One region of the Streptomyces sp. NPDC006743 genome, then DNA from elsewhere that is predicted to be linked to it. Evidence: riboswitches for the same ligand, from Rfam matches in the RefSeq annotation. Region 1 holds a riboswitch; the other holds the start of a gene.
The links. Region 1 has a riboswitch for ZMP and ZTP ahead of ABZ719_RS16540 (bifunctional 5,10-methylenetetrahydrofolate dehydrogenase/5,10-methenyltetrahydrofolate cyclohydrolase). Riboswitches for the same ligand answer to the same signal wherever they lie in the genome.
Positions count from the first base shown of each region.

Region 2: it holds a riboswitch for ZMP and ZTP, as region 1 does, so the genes downstream of both, ABZ719_RS03750 (glycine hydroxymethyltransferase) here and ABZ719_RS16540 (bifunctional 5,10-methylenetetrahydrofolate dehydrogenase/5,10-methenyltetrahydrofolate cyclohydrolase) in region 1, are expected to answer to the same signal.

Region 1 covers NZ_JBEYJA010000016.1:132,131-138,114, forward strand. The annotation lists gene ABZ719_RS16510 (hypothetical protein) at 1-238, shown strand, start outside; gene ABZ719_RS16515 (SDR family oxidoreductase) at 258-1,172, opposite strand; gene ABZ719_RS16520 (MBL fold metallo-hydrolase) at 1,293-1,922, opposite strand; gene ABZ719_RS16525 (S-(hydroxymethyl)mycothiol dehydrogenase) at 1,922-3,007, opposite strand; gene ABZ719_RS16530 (hypothetical protein) at 3,139-3,444, opposite strand; gene ABZ719_RS16535 (nuclear transport factor 2 family protein) at 3,678-4,043, shown strand; ZMP/ZTP riboswitch at 4,381-4,466, shown strand; gene ABZ719_RS16540 (bifunctional 5,10-methylenetetrahydrofolate dehydrogenase/5,10-methenyltetrahydrofolate cyclohydrolase) at 4,486-5,334, shown strand; gene ABZ719_RS16545 (glycosyltransferase) at 5,547-5,984, shown strand, end outside.
Region 2 covers NZ_JBEYJA010000003.1:143,810-149,793, reverse strand. The annotation lists gene ABZ719_RS03770 (hypothetical protein) at 1-461, opposite strand, end outside; gene ABZ719_RS03765 (hypothetical protein) at 685-1,041, shown strand; gene ABZ719_RS03760 (glutathionylspermidine synthase family protein) at 1,050-2,273, shown strand; gene ABZ719_RS03755 (hypothetical protein) at 2,605-2,802, shown strand; ZMP/ZTP riboswitch at 2,860-2,974, shown strand; gene ABZ719_RS03750 (glycine hydroxymethyltransferase) at 3,009-4,454, shown strand; gene trpS (tryptophan--tRNA ligase) at 4,691-5,701, shown strand.

The DNA.
Region 1 (5,984 bases):
CAGCCCGCAGGTCGTGGAGAAGGCGCGGGGCTGGGTCCTGGTGGTCATGGAGATGGAACGGTTCCTGCGCGAGGAGCGGCGCGAACCCGAGGCGTGGCAGGAACTGCTGGAGCGCCAGCGCGCCGCGCGCCAGGAGTACTACGCGTCCGTACGGGCCGATCTCGCGCTGCCGCCGGGTCACTCGGCCCGCTGGCCGGTGACCGCGGCGCAGCCGCCGGCGACGGCCGGCGGCCGGTGACGGGGCGGCCCGCCGCAGGTCAGCGGTAGCCGGTCGGGTCCGCCGGTCTGCCCGCGTCCTGGACCTCCGCGAGGTAGCGCCAGGCGTCGGGGCGGCTGCCGTCCAGGTCGGTGAAGCCGTACTCCCGGGCGAGGGCCCCGCTGGACAGGGACCGTCCGTTCCAGCGGGCCACGCCGGGATCGGCGGCCAGGGCGGCGACGGCGCGGCCCACGTAACGCGGCGTCTCGGAGATGGCGAAGTGCGGCACGTGCTCCAGGGCGTCGCGCCAGTTCTCCTCGGACACCTTGAACTGGTCGAGCATCAGTTCCGAGCGCATCCAGCCGGGCGTCAGCGCGACCGCGGTGGCGCCGCGCGGCCCGAGTTCGTGACCGAGGGCGAAGGCCATCCGCAGGACGGACGCCTTGGCGAGGTCGTAGAAGAAGTTGACCCGGTAGGTGTCCCGGTTGTACTCGGCGGTGCCGTCGGTCATCTCGACGACGAGGCCGCCGGGCCGGCGCAGCAGCAGCGGCAGGGCGTGGTGGCTGGTGACGGCGTGCGTCTCCACGGCGAGCCGGAGCAGTCTGAGGCCGTTGTCCAGGTCGTGCTCCCACACGGGGGTGTCCCACTCGAAGAGTTTCTCGCCGCCCCAGATGTCGTTGACGAGGACGTCGAGGCGGCCCTGTTCGCGGGCGATGCGGTCGACGAGGGCGCGCACCCGGCCGTGGTCCAGGTGGTCGGTGGGGACGGCGATGCCGTGCCCGCCGGCCTCGGTGACCAGGTCGGCGGTGTCCTCGACGGTCTCGGGGCGGTCGTACTCCGAGCGGTGGGCGCGGGTGGTGCGCCCGCTGACGTAGACGGTGGCCCCGGCGGCGCCGAGTTCCACCGCGATGCCGCGGCCCGCTCCCCGGGTGGCGCCCGCGACGAGCGCGACCCTGCCCTCCAGTGGACGTGACATGTCCGGCCTCCTGTGTTTCTCGTGACTCTCGTGTGCGGTGTGCTCGTCGAGGGTCGCGTGGAAGCCGGACATCTCCTGTCGCCATTCGGCGCGGGTTCACCCGGGGCGGTGCCGGGCGTGTCAGTGCCCGCGGTCGATCCACTCCTGCAGGTGCGGGACCTCCGCGCCGATGGTGGTGCCCTCGCCGTGGCCGGTGAGGACCTTCGTCCCGGGCGGCAGCGTGAGGAGGCGGTCGCGGATGGAGTCGATGATCGTCGGGAAGTGGGAGTAGGACCGGCCGGTGGCGCCCGGGCCGCCCTGGAAGAGGGTGTCGCCGGTGAAGACGACGCCGAGACCCGGGTCGTGGAGGCAGACCGCGCCCGGCGCGTGGCCGGGCGTGTGCAGGACCTTCAGATCGGCTCCGGCCGTCTCGATGACCTGCCCGTCGAGCAGGTGCTCGTCGGGCTCCCGGCCGGGGTGGGTCATCCTCCACAGCGGCAGGTCGTCGCGGTGCAGCCAGATCATCGCGCCGGTGAGGTCCGCGAGGGCCGGGGCGGCGTTCACGTGGTCGTTGTGGGCGTGGGTGCAGACGATCGCGGTGAGCCGGCGCTCGCCGAGGGCGGCGGCGATGGCCTCGGCGTCGTGGGCTGCGTCGATGACGATCGCCTCGTGGTCGTCGCCGACGATCCACACGTTGTTCTCGACGTCCCAGGTGCCGCCGTCGAGGGTGAACTGCCCGCTGGTGACGAGGCGTTCGATACGGGCCGTCATCAGAACACCACCACCGAGCGCAGCACGTCGCCGCGGTGCATCCGCTCGAACGCCTGCTCCACCTCGTCGAGCCGGATGGTCTCGGAGACGAACTTGTCCAGCGGCAGGCGCCCTTGCAGGTGCAGGTCGATGAGCATCGGGAAGTCCCGGGAGGGCAGGCAGTCGCCGTACCAGCTCGACTTCAGCGCGCCGCCGCGCCCGAAGACGTCGAGCAGCGGCAGCTTCAGCTTCATCTCCGGGGTGGGCACGCCGACCAGGACGACGGTGCCGGCCAGGTCGCGGGCGTAGAACGCCTGCCGGTAGGTCTCCGGGCGGCCGACCGCCTCGATGACGACGTCGGCGCCGAAACCGCCGGTGAGGTCGCGGATCGCGGCGACCGGGTCGTGGTCCTCGGAGTTGACGGTGTGCGTGGCGCCCATGGTGCGGGCGGTCTCCAGCTTGCGGTCGTCGATGTCGACGGCGATCACCTTCGCGGCCCCCGCCAGGCGGGCCCCGGCGACGGCCGCGTCCCCGACGCCGCCGCAGCCGATCACGGCCACCGAGTCGCCGCGGCCGACGTTGCCGGTGTTGATGGCGGCGCCGATGCCGGCCATCACCCCGCAGCCGAGCAGTCCGGCCACCGCCGGGGAGACGGCCGGGTCCACCTTGGTGCACTGTCCCGCCGCCACCAGGGTCTTCTCCGCGAAGGCGCCGATGCCGAGGGCCGGGGAGAGTTCGGTGCCGTCGGTGAGGGTCATCCGCTGGCGCGCGTTGTGGGTGTCGAAGCAGTACCAGGGCCGCCCGCGCAGACAGGCACGGCAGGCGCCGCACACGGCACGCCAGTTGAGGACGACGAAGTCGCCGGGTGCGACATCGGTGACGCCCTCGCCCACCGACTCCACGATGCCCGCGGCCTCGTGGCCGAGCAGGAAGGGGAACTCGTCGTTGATGCCGCCCTGTTTGTAGTGCAGGTCGGTGTGGCACACGCCGCAGGCCTGGACCCGTACGACGGCCTCCTGGGGCCCGGGGTCCGGCACGACGATCGTCTCGACCCGTACGGGTTCGTTCTTCCCGGGTGCGATCACGCCGCGCACTTCCTGCGCCATGGTGGTGGTCCCTTCCGTCGGCCGTCGTCCGTCCCTGCGACCCTACGCCGTGCGCGGTCGGCGGCGGCACACGGTCCGGTGCCGCCGCCACCCGGTCGCCGCACACCGGGCGCGTGGCCCAGTGCCGTGGCTCAGTACTGGACCGCGGGGACCAGTCCGAACAGCGGGGAGACGAGACCGGTGACCGCGTTCAGCCGGCTGAGCTGGTTGAGGTCCTTGACGTGGTGGAGCGAGGAGAGCTGCTCGGAGACCGGGGGCACCTCGTCCTGCCGGCCGGCGGGGATGCCGGTACGGCCGAGGGAGTCGAGCAGACCGGTGGGGACCGCCCGGCCGACCACCGGTACGGCCGAGTCGGCGGCGCTCGCGGGCAGGGCGGCGAGTCCCGCGACCGAGACGGCGAGAGAGGCGACGGCGACGATACGTCGAGTGGAGATCATGCCCTCAGCAACGCCGCCGGGCCCCGGCCGGACACGGGCCCCGGCCACCGCTCACCCGTCAGGGCGAGCGGCCGTCCGCGCGCGGTGATGCCGGGGCGGGCAAAGTGACCGGCCTCGCGTGGGCGGCCGCGCTTGCCGGGGGCGGCGGGCCGGAGGACGCTCGAAGGAGAGGCCCGTGAAGGGCCGCTGTTCCGGGGCCCCCGGAGCCCCGGGGCTCCTCCTAGGAGGCCACCATGGCGACCACGGCAGGTCCCGTCTTCGACACCGGTGCGCTGCGCCGGGGCATCGAAGGGCACACGGCGTCCACTCTGCTGTCGCTCTACGCGGACGACGCCGAGATCCGCATCGTGGACCGCGACTCCCAGCCGAGCCACCCCAAGGTCCTCAGAGGGCGTGCGGAGATCGGCTCGATGCTGGAGGACGTCTACGGCCGCGACATGACGCACCGGCTGGAGCAGTGCGTCGTCCAGGGCGACCGCGCGGCGTACGCCGAGTCCTGCGCGTATCCGGACGGCGTCCGGGTGCTCGCCGAGTCCATGGTCTCGCTGCGCGACGGCAAGATCACCGACCAGATCATGATCCAGGCATGGGACGAGTGACGAGGAGGACCGCGAGGTTCCAGGTCAGCTCCCGGCTGACCTGGTCCTTTTCGGCCCGGGGCGGACTGGGGCAGGCGCGTTCCCCGCTGCTTCGCCGGGCGGGCCCGGCCGGCACGGCCGGCACGGCGGCCAGGTCCGTGCCGGCGGTCCTGCTGCGGTCGCTGCTGCGCGCGGCCCGGCACCGTACCCGTACGCCGGTGGCGCGCGCTCCGCGTCGTACCCCGCGTACCCCGCGCGCTCGCCACGGCCGCCGCCGGTGAGGGTCCGCGCCCCCGGTGCGGTCGGCGGCGCCGCCCGGCCTCCCCCGCCGTCTCCCGGTCCCTCCTGGCATAGGGTGGGGCCGGGCCGTGACTGGCGCTGAGGTGGAGCACCACCGGGGAGCGGCCCCAGCCGAAGTCACAGCCGCGCGCCTGGGCGATCCGTCGCACGCTCAGGAGTGGACATGTCCCAGGCCCGCCTCATGGACGGCACCGCGCTCGCCCGGCGCATCGTCGGCGAGAGCGCGCGGAAGGCCGCCGAGATCACCTCCCGCACGGGCACCCCGCCGTGTCTGGCGACGGTGCTGGTGGGCGAGGACCCCGCCTCCGTCACCTACGTCCGGATGAAGCAGAACCGGTGCCGCACGGCGGGCATCGCCTCCCGGCACGTGGAGCTGCCCGCGACGACCGGCACCGACGAGCTGGTCGGCACGCTGAGGTCGCTGTCGGCGGACCCGTCGGTGCACGGCATCCTGCTGCAGCACCCCGTCGGCGACCACATCGACGAGCGGGCCGCGTTCGAGGCCGTCGCGCCCGAGAAGGACGTCGACGGCGTCACCTTCGCCTCGTTCGCCACGATGAGCTTCGGGCTGCCCGGGTTCGTCTCCTGCACTCCCGGCGGGATCCTGCGGCTGCTGGACGCCTACGAGGTGGATCCGGCCGGGAAGCGGGCGGTGGTGGTCGGGCGCAGCGCGATCCTCGGCAAGCCGGTGGGCATGCTGCTGCTGGCCCGGGACGCGACGGTGACGTACTGCCACTCGCGGACCCGGGAACTGTCGTCGGTGGTGCGGGAGGCGGACATCGTCGTGGCGGCGGTGGGCAGGCCGCGGCTGGTGCGCGGCGAGGACGTCAAGCCGGGCGCGGTGGTCATCGACGCGGGCTACAACGCGGGCAACGTCGGGGACGTGGACTTCGACTCCGCGGCGGAGCGCGCCTCGCTGATCACGCCGGTGCCGGGCGGGGTCGGCCCGATGACCATCGCGACGCTCCTGGAGCAGACCGTGGACGCCGCCGCCCGGCAGCTCGGGGTCTGAGCCCGGCAGCTCGGGGTCTGAGCGGTCGTCCGGGCGTCCCGAGACGCCGGGCCGCCGCCCGACGGCTCGGGGGGCTCACGGGGGACGGCCGGGCGCCCGAGCGCGCCGGTGGTGCCCCTGCGGCTGCGCGGGTGGGCGCGCCGACATGGACGGGTCGTTCGCCGGTGGCGGGCGGCCGCGCGGCCATACTGGCCGACGTGCGCGTAACGATCATGACGGCGGGTTCCCGGGGAGACGTGGCCCCCTTCACCGGACTGGGGCACGGCCTGGCCCGCGCGGGCCATGCGGTCACGGTGGTCACCCACGCGTGCTTCGAGCCGCTGGTCGCGGGCTCGGGCCTCGGTTTCCACCCGCTTCCGGTGGACCCGCGGGCCGAACTGGAGTCCACGCGCGGGCGGGGGCTGCACCGCAGCGCGACGGACGCGGGCAAGATGCTGCGGGCCGTGGGTCTGGTCCGGGCGGCGCTCGCCCGGATGACGGACGACCTGGTCGCCGCCGCGGAGAAGAGCGACGTCCTGCTGCTGTCGGGGTCGCTGGGGCCGGTCGGGCACGCCATCGCCGAGGCGCTGGGCCTGCCCAGCATGGGCACGCACCTGCAACCGCTCTCCCCGACCCGCGAGTTCGCGCCGCCGCTGCTCGGCGGCGGCCAG
Region 2 (5,984 bases), on a different contig from region 1:
CGGCCGGCGACCGCGCCCAGGGCCAGCACGGCCAGACCGGCCGCGAGCATCGCCCACTTCAGCGCGGCGGAACCGGCCTGGTGGCCCTCGGCGCCGGACGCCAGCCCGAGCATGCCCAGGCCGGCGCAGACCACCCCCACCGCGGCCCACTCGGTGCCGCTCAGCCGCACTCGCAGCAGCCGCGCCGCCACCACCGCCGTCACCGCCAGGCTGGAGGCCAGCGCGGCGCCCACGGCGTAGATCGGCAGGGACCGCAGGGCCACGATCTGCAGGAGGAACCCGAGACCGTCCAGACCGAGGCCCAGCAGGTACCGCCACTGCCGCAGCGCCCGCAGCAGCAGCGCCGCGTCCCCGGCCGCCCCCGACTCCCCGTCGCCCGCACCGGCCGCGGCCCGGGCGGCGACCGCCTGGAAAACCGTCGCCGTACCGAAACACACCGCCGCGCCGAGCGCGCACACCATTCCAAAGAGCACGAAGCGACTGTAGGGGAGCGCGCGAGGGCGGGGCCGCCCGCACCGGTGTTCTCACCGCTCTCTAGGCTGTCGGACGCCGCGTCTGACAGGAACCGGCCAAACGCAACCCGGCCCGGCGGACGACGGCGACAGGAACGGCCACGGCACCGGCGGCACCAGCCACCCACGGCAAAAGCCACGGCCACGACAACGGCAACGGGGAGACACGGACATGGCGGAAACACGTCGCAGACTTCGCTCGGGAGCGGTCGTGCTCGGCGGCATGGGACTGCTCGCCGGCGCGCTCACCGCCTGCTCCTCCGACCCGGACAAGCGGTGCGTCGACCGCGACAGCTACTCGCTCTCCAAGGGCTACCGGGTCATCGCCGACAAGAACTGCAAGTCCGCCAAGTCCTCCTCCCACGCCACCTGGTACTACGGCGGCAAGAAGAGCGGCGGCTGGGTCGAGGGCGGCTCGTTCACCAAGCCGCGCAAGGGCTCCGGCGGATCGGGATCCGGTTCCGGCGGCGGCCACGGCGGTGTCGACCGCGGCGGCTTCGGCGGCGGCCACGGCTCGTCCGGCGGCTGAGGCCGGGCATGGAACGCCGCACCCTCGAACCCCGGCCCGGCTGGCAGCAGACCGTCGAGGCGCAGGGACTGATCTACCCGCTCACCCTCCCACCGGACTTCGAGGCCGCCCGCGCCGCGGGGACCCCCGTCCCCGCCGACGCCTGGGTGCCCTACTGGGACGAGAGCGCCTGCTACGTCTTCACGCTCCCCGAGGTGGAGGCGCTGGAGGACGTGGTCGAGGAACTGCACCGCATGTGCCTGGCCGCGGCCGGCCACATCGTCACCACCGGCCGCTTCGCCGACCTCGGCATCACCGACCCCCGGGTCGCCGCGGCCGTCACCGAGGCCTGGCACCGGCGCGCCGAACTCCCCTCCGTCTACGGTCGGTTCGACCTGCGCTACGACGGCACGGGTCCGGCCAAGATGCTGGAGTACAACGCGGACACCCCGACCTCCCTGGTCGAGGCCGCCTCGCCCCAGTGGTTCTGGATGGAGGACCGCTTCCCGGGCGCCGACCAGTGGAACTCCCTGCACGACCGCCTCGTCGCCGCCTGGCGGAAACAGGCCCGTCTGCTCCCGCCGGGCAGCCCGCTGCACTTCGCGCACTCCGCCGAGGACGAACTCGGGGAGGACCTGATGACGGTCGCCTACCTGAAGGAGACCGCCGAGCAGGCGGGGCTGGACACCGAGTGGATCTCCATGGAGGAGATCGGCTGGGACCCGCTGTCCGGCCGCTTCGTCGACAACGGCCTGCGTTTCATCCGCAGCATCTTCAAGCTCTACCCCTGGGAGTGGCTGACCACCGACCGCTTCGCGGGGCACGTCCTGGACACCCTCGACAACGGCGGCGGCACCGGCTCCACCCTGTGGATCGAGCCCGCCTGGAAGATGCTGCTGAGCAACAAGGCGCTGCTGGCGATCCTCTGGGAGCTGTATCCCGGCCACCCGAACCTGCTCCCCGCCTACCTCGACGGCCCGCGCGAACTGGCGGACACCACCGGCTACGCCGCCAAACCGCTGCTCGGCCGCGAGGGCGCCGGCGTGACCCTGCACGCACCGGGCGCCGCACCCGTCCCGCGTGACGAACCCTGCTGCTACCAGGCCCTCGCCCCGCTGCCCGCCTTCGACGGCAACCACGTGGTCCTCGGCGCCTGGGTCGTCGAGGACGAGTCCGCCGGCCTCGGCATCCGCGAGTCGTCCGGTCCGATCACCGACGAGTACGCGCGATTCCTCCCGCACGTGATCCTGTGACCGCACGCGGCACGGCCGCGTGACATGGCCGGGGCGTGCGGACAGCCGTGCGGCCCCGGCCCCGGCGGCCGGTCCGGCGCGCTCCCGGCCCTCCCCGCCGACCGCGCCGGCCCGGCGCGGCGCACCCGGACCCGGCTCCCCAGCCCCCTCCACCGTCCCTCCATCCAGCCCTTCCCTCCCTTTTGAGACTTTCTGGGTCCTGGCTCTGTTCGGTCAGCCGGAAAGGCGTCCGAAGTCTCAAGAAGCACCTCAATGAAACAATGGAGACCACAGGCTCACACAGGCCCGGACACCCGTGCGTCCGGGCCTCGCCAGAGGGGAGACGACGGACGTGAAGTTCCTGCTCGAAGTCACGGTGGACGACGCGCTGCCGGCCGAGGACAAGGCCCGCGAACTGGGCCGCATCCTGCGGTACTGGGGCGGCAACCTCCACCACTACGCACTCGTCCCTGGCGACGGCTCGCCGATCCACGACTCCGCCTACCAGGAGGTCGGCCACTGGCGCGTCACCGAGGCCCCCGGCGCCTGACCCCCGCTCGCATGGTGGACGCCGCGGCGTGACCGTGCGGGCCGCCCGGTAGGCTGACCTGCGGGCCGTGACTGGCGCGCTGGGCCCTGGCGTGGTGCCGGGGACCCGAAGATGGACCGACCATCGGGAAGCGGCCCGAGCAGAACGTGTGCCGTGCGCCTGGGCCGTACCGTGAACGCCGAACGCCACGTCCGGAGGTCCCCGAGATGTCTGCGCCCCTCTCCACCGAGTCCACCGCCTTCCGCGCCGCACTGGACGTGATCCGCGCCGTCGAGCCGCGCGTCGCCGACGCCATCGGCCAGGAGGTCACCGACCAGCGCGAGATGCTCAAGCTGATCGCCTCCGAGAACTACGCCTCCCCGGCCACCCTGCTGGCCATGGGCAACTGGTTCAGCGACAAGTACGCCGAGGGCACCATCGGCCGCCGCTTCTACGCCGGCTGCCGCAACGTCGACACCGTCGAGTCGCTGGCCGCCGAGCACGCCAAGGAACTCTTCGGCGCCCGCCACGCCTACGTCCAGCCGCACTCCGGCATCGACGCCAACCTCGTCGCCTTCTGGGCCGTCCTCGGCGCCCGGGTCGAGGTGCCCTTCCTGGAGAAGGCGGGCGCCCGCCAGGTCAACGACCTCACCGACGCCGACTGGGCCGAGCTGCGCCAGGCCTTCGGCAACCAGCGCATGCTCGGCATGTCCCTGGACGCCGGCGGCCACCTCACCCACGGCTTCCGCCCGAACATCTCCGGCAAGATGTTCGACCAGCGCTCCTACGGCACCGACCCGGCCACCGGCCTCCTCGACTACGAGGCCCTGCGCGCCACCGCCCGCGAGTTCAAGCCGCTGATCATCGTCGCCGGCTACTCCGCCTACCCCCGGCTCGTGAACTTCCGGATCATGCGCGAGATCGCCGACGAGGTCGGCGCCACGCTCATGGTCGACATGGCCCACTTCGCCGGTCTCGTCGCCGGCAAGGTCCTCACCGGTGACTTCGACCCGGTGCCGCACGCCCAGATCGTCACCACCACCACCCACAAGTCCCTGCGCGGCCCCCGCGGCGGCATGGTCCTGTGCGACGACTCCCTCAAGGACCAGGTCGACCGCGGCTGCCCCATGGTCCTGGGCGGCCCGCTCCCGCACGTCATGGCCGCCAAGGCCGTGGCCCTGGCCGAGGCCCGGCAGCCCTCCTTCCAGGACTACGCCCAGCGGATCGTCGACAACTCCCGCGCCCTCGCCGAAGGCCTGATGCGCCGGGGCGCCACCCTCGTGACCGGCGGCACCGACAACCACCTGAACCTGATCGACGTCGCCTCCTCCTACGGTCTCACCGGCCGCCAGGCCGAGGCCGCGCTGCTCGAGTCCGGCATCGTCACCAACCGCAACGCGATCCCCGCGGACCCCAACGGCGCCTGGTACACCTCCGGTGTCCGCATCGGTACGCCGGCCCTGACCACCCGGGGCCTGGGCACCGCCGAGATGGACGAGGTCGCGGGCCTGATCGACCGCGTCCTGACGGCCACCGAGCCCGGCACCACCGGCAAGGGCGCCCCTTCCAAGGCCCAGCACGTGCTCGACCCGAAGATCGCGGAGGAGGTCGCCCACCGGGCGACGGACCTCGTGGCGGGCTTCCCGCTCTACCCGGAGATCGACCTCGGCTGACCCGGGCGATCCGCCCCGCGCGACGGGTGTCCGCGGGGCCGGTGGTCCTCACCGGTCGGCCGGTTGTGACAAGAGCCCGGCGCGCGCCGGGCTCTTGTCACAGCGCGGCGGACGATTCGGTTCCGACCTGTTTCCGGCCCGTTCCGGATCGGGGTCTCTCACCTGAGAGAATGGTGAACATGGCCAACGACCGTCCGCCCGTCGCCCACCACCGCCCTCATGGGGATGGCTCCGCCATGCAGCGTCGTCCGCGTGTGCTCTCCGGGATCCAGCCCACCGCAGGCTCGTTCCACCTCGGCAACTACCTCGGTGCCGTCCGCCAGTGGGTGGCCCTGCAGGAGTCCCACGACGCCTTCTACATGGTCGTCGACCTGCACGCGATCACGGTCCCGCAGGACCCGGCCGAGCTGCGGGCCAACACCCGGCTGGCCGCGGCCCAGCTGCTGGCCGCGGGCCTCGACCCGGAGCGCTGCACGCTCTTCGTCCAGAGCCACGTCCCCGAGCACGCCCAGCTCGCCTGGGTCATGAACTGCCTCACCGGCTTCGGCGAGGCGTCGCGGATGACCCAGTTCAAGGACAAGTCCGCCAAGCAGGGCGCCGACCGGGCCTCCGTCGGCCTGTTCACGTACCCGGTCCTCCAGGTCGCCGACATCCTCCTGTACCAGGCCCACCAGGTGCCGGTCGGTGAGGACCAGCGCCAGCACATCGAGCTGACCCGCGACCTCGCCGAGCGCTTCAACGGCCGCTTCGGCGACACCTTCACCGTCCCCTCCGCGTACATCCTCAAGGAGACGGCGAAGATCTACGACCTGCAGGACCCGTCGATCAAGATGAGCAAGTCGGCGTCCACGCCGAAGGGCCTCATCAACCTGCTGGACGACCCGAAGACCACCGCGAAGAAGGTCAGGAGCGCGGTCACCGACACCGACACGGTCATCCGCTTCGACCCGCAGACCAAGCCCGGCGTCAGCAACCTCCTCTCCATCTACTCGACCCTCACCGGCACCGCCGTCGACGCCCTGGAACAGAAGTACGAGGGCAAGGGCTACGGCGCGCTCAAGACGGACCTCGCCGACGTCATGGTCGAGTTCGTCACACCGTTCCGGGAGCAGACCCAGCAGTACCTGGACGACCCGGAGACGCTGGACTCCATCCTGGCCAAGGGGGCGGAGAAGGCGCGCGCGGTCGCCGCGGAGACCCTCTCCCAGGCGTACGACAGGGTGGGCTTCCTGCCGGCCAAGCACTGAGGCACACCCCCGCTCGCGCCCGTCGCGGGCGGAGCGCCGCACATCACTGCGGCTGCGCCTGCCCATCGCGGGTCCGTGGTCGTACAGTCGATAGCCGGACGGCCGGGACGAAACGGCCGGGAACGCACGAGAGCGCGCGAGGCCGCACGAGACCACGCCGGGCCCCGCGCGCTCACGCGGGACCGCGCGCGACCGGGCGGGGCCGCACCGGAGCACGCCGGACGCACGCGAGAGCGCACGGGACGGGCGGGTCCGGGCGAGGCACACGACACAGGACAGCCTG